3 regions of the Blastococcus sp. KM273129 genome follow, and region 3 is predicted to be linked to each of the others. Evidence: riboswitches for the same ligand, from Rfam matches in the RefSeq annotation. Region 3 holds a riboswitch; each other region holds the start of a gene.
The links. A riboswitch is a leader RNA that binds a small molecule or an ion and turns the genes downstream of it on or off. The one in region 3 is predicted to bind cyclic di-AMP.

Region 1 (2,256 bases), on a different contig from region 3:
CTACACTTCCTGGCACGACGGACGAGTCGGCCGGGCGGTCGCGTCGGCGGGGGAGACTCCGTCGCCGAGGAACGTCCGGGCTCCACAGGGCAGGGTGGTCGTTAACGGCGACCCGGGGTGACCCGCGGGACAGTGCCACAGAAAACAGACCGCCGGCGTTCGCGCCGGTAAGGGTGAAACGGTGGTGTAAGAGACCACCAGCACGCCGGGTGACCGGCGTGGCTCGGTAAACCCCACCCGGAGCTAGGTCAAGAAGGAGCGGCGGTCCGCCGCCGCTCCGCGCAGGCGTTCGAGGGCGGCCCGCCCGAGCCTGCGGGTAGACCGCTGGAGCCTGCCGGCAACGGCAGGCCTAGATGGATGACCGCCCATCGGGAGGCCGTGAGGCACCCGTGGACAGAACCCGGCGTACAGGCCGACTCGTCCGTCGCCCTCGCGCGCCGGCGTCCGGGGGCATCACCCGAACGGGTGAAGCGGAGGCGCTGCGCGCACGGCTGGTGACACCGAGTGCCTTTGCGCGGAGGGTCCGCGAAAAGGCCCGATCCGAGCTTCTGGCTCGCCGACGGCCCTGCCTACCGTTTCGATCGTCCGCTGACCGGCGGACCCGGATGGCCGCCCGCCGAACCTGCCCACGGCCGCCCGGCAGCGAACACGACGGGCAGGGCGGGGGACCCACCGTTCGTGGTCCTCCGGGATCTCGGGGTGAAGCCGCGCCTCGCGCGGCCGGGCAGCTCTCGCCCGAACCCGACAGCTAACTCCGCAGGCGGCGAGAGGCTCACCACTCCATGCCCAAGAGCACCCGCACCGTGGGGCGTCACCGGCGCCCCTCCCGCAACCGCACCACGACCGCCGTGGCCTACCCGGCCGTCGTCCTCGCCGCCGCATCGGCCCTCACCATGGGGGCCATCAGCCCCGCGGCCGCGCACACCGGCCAGCACGCGGTCAACCCCGGCGACACCCTCAGCAAGCTCGCGGCCGGCCACGGCACCACGTGGCAGAGCATCTACGACGTCAACCGCGACACCATCGGCGCCGACCCCAACCTGCTCCGTGTCGGGCAGGTGCTCACCATCGGCGGCTCCGGTGCGGCACCGGCGCCGGCGGCGCCCGCGCCCGCCGCAGCCTCCTACACGGTGGTCGCCGGCGACACGCTGGGCAAGATCGCCGCCCGGCACGGCACCACCTGGCAGGACCTGCACGCCCTCAACCTCGGCGTCATCGGTCCGGACGCGAACGTCCTGCGCGTCGGCCAGGTGCTCGCCCTGACCGGCGGCGGGGTCGTTCCCGAGCGGGCCAGCCGGGACGAGCGGCCCGCCCCGGCCCCGGCGCCCGCTCCGGCTCCGGCGCCCGCTCCGGCTCCGGCGCCCGCCCCGGCTCCGGCGCCCGCCCCGGCTCCGGCGGCCACCTCCGCGGCCTACGACCAGTGGGACGCGCACGTCCGCCCGGACGTCCAGGAGATCGCGGAGGTGCACGGCGTCGGGACGGTGCTCACCCGTCCCGGCCACAGCCCCACCGCGGGCCTCGCGGCCGATTTCATGGTCTACAGCGACTCCGCCAAGGGGGACGCCGTCGCCCAGTACGTGATCGACAACGCGGCCCGGCTCGGCGTGGAATACGTGATCTGGGAGCAGCGGATCGCCGGCACGTGGACCGGGTGGGCCTGGCAGGGCATGGAGGACCGCGGCTCGCCCACGGCCAATCACATGGACCACCCGCACGTGACCTTCCTGCCGTAACCAGCGCTGGCACCTCGTGCGCCCCCTGCCCGGCTGCCGGGCAGGGGGCGCACGTGCGTTGGAGCTGGTCGCACGCCGGTCACCCGCGGTCCGCCCGCCGGATGCCGGGGCGTCGTCTTCGCTGGTCAGGGTCGGCCCCACCTGTCCTTCGACCCCAGGAGCACCCCCGTGCCATCCCGCGCCCGGCTTCTCGCCCCGTCGTTCCCGGCCGCCGCCCTGCTGCTCGCCGCCACCGCCGCCCCGGCCGGTGCGGTGCCGCCCCCCGCACCCGCCTTCGCCGAGCTGGCCACCTTCGAGGTGAGCGGTGAGGTCGCCGAGATCCTCGCCGTCACCCCAGACGGCCGGACGCTGCTGTACACCGACTCGGCCACCGCCGAGGTCGGCCTGGTCGACCTGACCCGGCCCGCGGAGCCCCGCGCGATCGGCGCGGTTCCGGTCGACGGCGAGCCGACGTCGGTCACCGTCACCGCGACGGGCGGCACGCGCTCGCCGTCGTCGACACCAGCACCTCGTTGACCGACCC
Region 2 (2,256 bases), on a different contig from region 3:
CCGCAGGCCGCCGACGGCGAGTCGCCGAGCCGTCGCTGTGGACCGGTCGGGATGGCCGTGACCGCCGTCGGCGCTCTTGCCCATGCCGACGTGCTGGTGGCGCGCAGCCTGGCTACCGGCCGTGTGCCGTGGGGGAACATGTACAAGTTCGGCACGGCGGCCCTCTTGGCCGGCGTCGTCGCCTTCCTCGTGTTCGGGCTCCGTGCTCCCGTGCTGCGGGGGCTGGGGCTGTTCGTGCTCGGTCCCGTGGTGTTCGGCCTGGTCCTGATCGGGCTGTACCTCTATGCCGAGTCGGGGCCGCTGATCGCCGCGCTGCGCTCCGACTGGCTCGCTGTGCACGTGTCGGCGGCGATCCTCTCCTTCGGCATCTTCATCGTCAGTGCCGTGGCCAGCGTTCTGCTCCTGGTGGCGGCGCACCGGGAACGGTCGCGGAACGCAGGTGAGGAGCTGCCCGTCGGCCTGTGGGGCCGGATGCCCACGGTGGAGGCGCTGGACCGCGTCGCCCACCGCACGGCGGTCTTCGGCTTCCCGGTCTGGACCTTCGCGGTGGTCGCCGGGGCGATCTGGGCGGAGAGTGCCTGGGGACGGTTCTGGGGCTGGGATCCCAAGGAGACGTGGGCGTTCATCTCGTGGGCCCTGTACGCCGCCTATCTCCACGCTCGTACCACCGCCGGGTGGCGTGGCCGGCCCGCGGCGTGGGTCAACCTCGTCGCCTTCGCCAGTCTGGTGTTCAACCTGCTCTTCGTGAACCTGGTCTCGACCGGGCTGCACTCCTACGGCGGGGTCTCCTGACCGTCGGAGGTGGCGGGGCGCACGCGCACAGCGATCCTCTCGGGGTGCGCGGCATGGCTCCTCCGCGCATGGGCACGTGCCGGCCGGCACCAGCCCCGCACCCTTCTGCCAGTCATCACTGAGGCGATCCGTTACCCGACCGTGACAACTAAGCGTCTTCGTACTACCGTCCTCTCCGGTCCGGCCGAGCCCCGTCCTCAGAGCGAGGACCTCGACCGGCCCCGCCGAACCGTCCGCTTCCCAGCCGGACGGACCGGGGACCCACCGATCCCCCTGGGGTGAATCCGGGTGCGCCTGCGCGCACCCGGTAGGGCGCCTTCCCGCCCGAACCCGTCAGCTAACCCGGTAGGCGGCCAGGAAGAACGGAGCGACGCCGCCTTGGCGCCCCTGCACCATTGTCATGCCCCGACCACCGTCGCATCCGAGGGCAGCTCCGCCCGACGCGGGGCTCGGACCGTCAACTCAGCCAGCACCTCCGTACCCACCCGTGCCAGTCGAGCCCCGCGGCGGACCCCCCGCCGCGGCGCGGTCGCCGCAGCGATGGCGGCCTTGCTCGTCGCGGCGGCCGCGCAGTCGGCACTCGCCGCCCCCGGCAATCCGCCACAGGCCGTGGCGGCGGGGAGTGAGCTCGCCGCGGAGATCGAGCGGATCGACCAGCTCCTCGCCGCTGCCGAGGAGAAGGTGCAGCGGGCGACCATCGAGGCCGAGGCGGCTGCCGAGGCCTCGCGCGCCGCCCAGGCAGAGCTGGCATCGGCCCGGGCCACGGCGGACGCGGCGGCTGCGGAGCTCGCGGCCGCGCAGGCCGCCGTCGAGCAGGGGCAGGAGGACGTCGCCGCCGTGGGTCGGGAGCTCTACATGGGGGCTGACCCACTCGGCGACGCGGCGGTCCTGCTGGAAGCGGCAGGGCCGGAGGAGGTGCTGCAGCGGGCCGCGACCATGGACCTGCTTGGCGAGGACCGTGCGGAACGGTTGGAGGCGTTCGAGGAGGTCCAGCAGCGGCAGGAGGAGGCCGACCGGGCTGCGAAGGCCGCGGTCGCGCAGCAGGAGACGGCAGCGCGTGCCGCCGCCGAGGCCGAGGCGGCCGCGCAGGCTCAGCTGGGGGTTTCGCAGGAGGCGTACGACGCCGCCGCCGCGGAGAGGGCGGCTCTGGAGGAGCAGCTCCGCGCGGCCGAGACGCAGCTGCTCGCCAGTCGGGGGGTGGCCGATCCCGCCGCCGCCTGGGAGCAGGAAGAGCGCAAGGAGCTGGTTAGAGCTCAAGCCGGCACGGCTTCTCTGGTCGCCGGCCGTGTCACGTCCTGCTACGGCAACCGGTCCGGGACCAACCACAACGGCGTCGACATCGCCGCCCCCATCGGGACGCCGATCTACGCCCCCGAGGGCGGCGTGGTCCTGCACGCCGGCACGGCGAACGGCTTCGGCTACGCGGTCTACATCGAGCACCCGGACGGCACGATCACCGTCTAC
Region 3 (2,256 bases):
TCCAGCCCGGCGGTCGGATCCGGTTCGGTGTACCCGCCCGGGGGTTCGGGCAGGACGGTCCACGGGGTCCGCACGGCGATGACGACGACGACGGCGATCCCCAGGAGGGCCGCGGTCACCAGGGCGACCCGGCGAGCGCTCACCCGGGCGATCCTAGTGAGCCGGACGAGGAGGGCCGGTGACCCCGGGTGGGGTCACCGGCCCTCCTCGCGGCCGCCGAGGCGCTCGGCCCACGATGGCGCGGGCCGGCTTCCGCGCCTCGGTCCGCTCCTCGCTCGCGCCTCGCTGCGGTGCTCCCGCGGCTGTCACCCGGCGATGCGCCGAGCGCTGTTGTAGCTCCCCATCGAGTCCAGGCTCGCCACCTTCACCGGCTGACCGGACGTCGACGCGTGCACCATCTGGCCGTTGCCGATGTACATGCCGACGTGGCTGACCGGGCTGTAGAAGAACACCAGGTCACCCGGCTGCAGCTGGCTGCGCGAGACGGGCGTGCCCATCTGGCTCTGCGACCGGCTGGAGTGCGGCAGCGTCACACCCGCCGCGGCGTAGGCGTAGGAGGTCAGGCCCGAGCAGTCGAAGGCGTTCGGCCCACCGGCGCCCCAGACGTACGGGTCGCCGATCTGGGCGAGCGCGGTGTTCACCGCGACCTGGGCGGCCGAGCTCGGCGCGGTGACGGCGCTCGGCGCGGGCAGCGCGGCGCCGCCGTGCGCCCGGGCCACCTGCTCCTGCTGCGGCGCGGTGAGCGCCTCGTAGCGGCGCTGGTAGTCGGCGATCTTCGCCTCGAGCTCCTCCTGCTGGGCGGCGATCCGCGCCACCGTGCGCTCGGCGTCGGCGGCGGCCTCCGCTGCGGCGTCGCGGGACCGCTCCGCGTCCTCGGCGGCCTGCGACACCTCGCCGAGCACCGCGTTGGTGTGCCCGGCGATGGCGTCGAGGGTGCCGAGCTGGTCGACGAGGTCCTCGGCCGAGTCGCTGGTCAGCAGGGCGTCGAGCTGCGTCATGCCGCTGCCGGTGTAGGCGCTGCGGGCCAGTCTGCGGATGTGCCCGTCGAGGGAGCCGATCCGGGCCTCCGCCTCGGCAGCGGCCTCGCCGGCCGCCTCCGCCTCGTCCTGGTGGCGGGCGAGGACGACGCGCGCCTCGTTGAGCTGCTCGGAGACCACCTCGAGCTCGTGGCTGGCCTCGGCCACCTGTGCGGCGACGTCGTCGGCACCGGGGACGGCCGATGCCGTGCCCGGGAGGGCGGTGACGGTCACGGCGGCGACGGCGGTGACCAGGAAGCCCGTGCGCACCGGGCCGAGGCGACGGGTGCGGGGGGTGCACCGGCCGGCGGTCCGGAGCTGTTCGGGGGCGTGCGTCAGCAGTGCGTGAGGGGTCGCCACGAGCGGCGGCTCTCCGTTTCTTCCTCTGCGACCGCCGACCGAGTTAGCTGACGGGTTCGGGCTGGGAAGACTGGCCCTATCCCCCGCGCACCGGCGGACCGGCTGCGGGAGAACTCACCCCAGGAGTGCGGTGGGTCCCCGGTACACCGTGGGCGCCAGTGGTGCGCGCCCGGCGGTGATTAGGCGGTGTCCGGTCGAGGCCATCCATCGACGGATGACGACCACCCGGCCGGACGGCGAGAACCCTAACGACCGTGATGCGGCCGTGACAAATGGTGGTCGGAGAAACCTGTGGGACGAGAGTCCCCAGGTCAGGGGCACGCCTCGCCGCGGAGCCCCCTGACGCTGTGTGAGGGAGGCGGTCGGCGCAGGCCGGAGCTCAGCCCGTGCGCCGGCCATCGGACCGGCCGCCGCCGTGACCGCCGGCGCCGTCCGGGTGCCGCAGCGGGGGCACCAGCCCGCCCTCGGCGAGCGCCCGGACGGCCCGCCGCTCCACCTCGTCGAACTCCACCACCACACCCGGCGGTGGGACGACGACGTCTTCCGCGGCCGGGGCCGGGCCGCCGCGGGCGCGCCCGGCCATCGGGACGACGACCGGGTCGACCCCCTGCCACCCCGGTGGGGCCCCGAGCAGCACGGTCACCACGCAGTCGGCGCAGCCGGTCCCGCGGGCGGTGCAGGTGTCGCAGTCGATGAGCATGGCGTTCTCTCCTCCGTGAGTCGCTGCGCACGCTAGGAGGAGGCACCGACATTTCCGGCCACGGCGCCGGGCGGGGTCAGCTGCCCGCGTACTCCCAGTGCCACGGCTCCTCGCGCCCGTTGCCGGGATCGGCCCAGGTCGGGTGGAGGAAGCCGAAGCGGCCGGCGTTGGCCACCATCC

Region 1: linked by a shared signal. The riboswitch ahead of E9565_RS04460 (LysM domain-containing protein) and the one ahead of E9565_RS02170 (C40 family peptidase) in region 3 are both predicted to bind cyclic di-AMP.
Region 2: linked by a shared signal. The riboswitch ahead of E9565_RS12140 (M23 family metallopeptidase) and the one ahead of E9565_RS02170 (C40 family peptidase) in region 3 are both predicted to bind cyclic di-AMP.

What each region holds. Positions count from the first base shown of each region.
Region 1 covers NZ_SSXB01000009.1:72,271-74,526, reverse strand. Annotated here, with positions in the region: RNA gene rnpB (RNase P RNA component class A) at 23-424, shown strand; cyclic di-AMP (ydaO/yuaA leader) riboswitch at 640-775, shown strand; gene E9565_RS04460 (LysM domain-containing protein) at 783-1,733, shown strand; gene E9565_RS04455 (hypothetical protein) at 1,902-2,249, shown strand; gene E9565_RS04450 (hypothetical protein) at 2,246-2,256, shown strand, end outside.
Region 2 covers NZ_SSXB01000037.1:19,022-21,277, reverse strand. Annotated here, with positions in the region: gene ccsB (c-type cytochrome biogenesis protein CcsB) at 52-792, shown strand; cyclic di-AMP (ydaO/yuaA leader) riboswitch at 1,005-1,158, shown strand; gene E9565_RS12140 (M23 family metallopeptidase) at 1,333-2,256, shown strand, end outside.
Region 3 covers NZ_SSXB01000004.1:20,941-23,196, reverse strand. Annotated here, with positions in the region: gene E9565_RS02175 (M48 family metallopeptidase) at 1-143, opposite strand, end outside; gene E9565_RS02170 (C40 family peptidase) at 306-1,286, opposite strand; cyclic di-AMP (ydaO/yuaA leader) riboswitch at 1,393-1,541, opposite strand; gene E9565_RS02165 (hypothetical protein) at 1,756-2,076, opposite strand; gene E9565_RS02160 (M15 family metallopeptidase) at 2,153-2,256, opposite strand, start outside.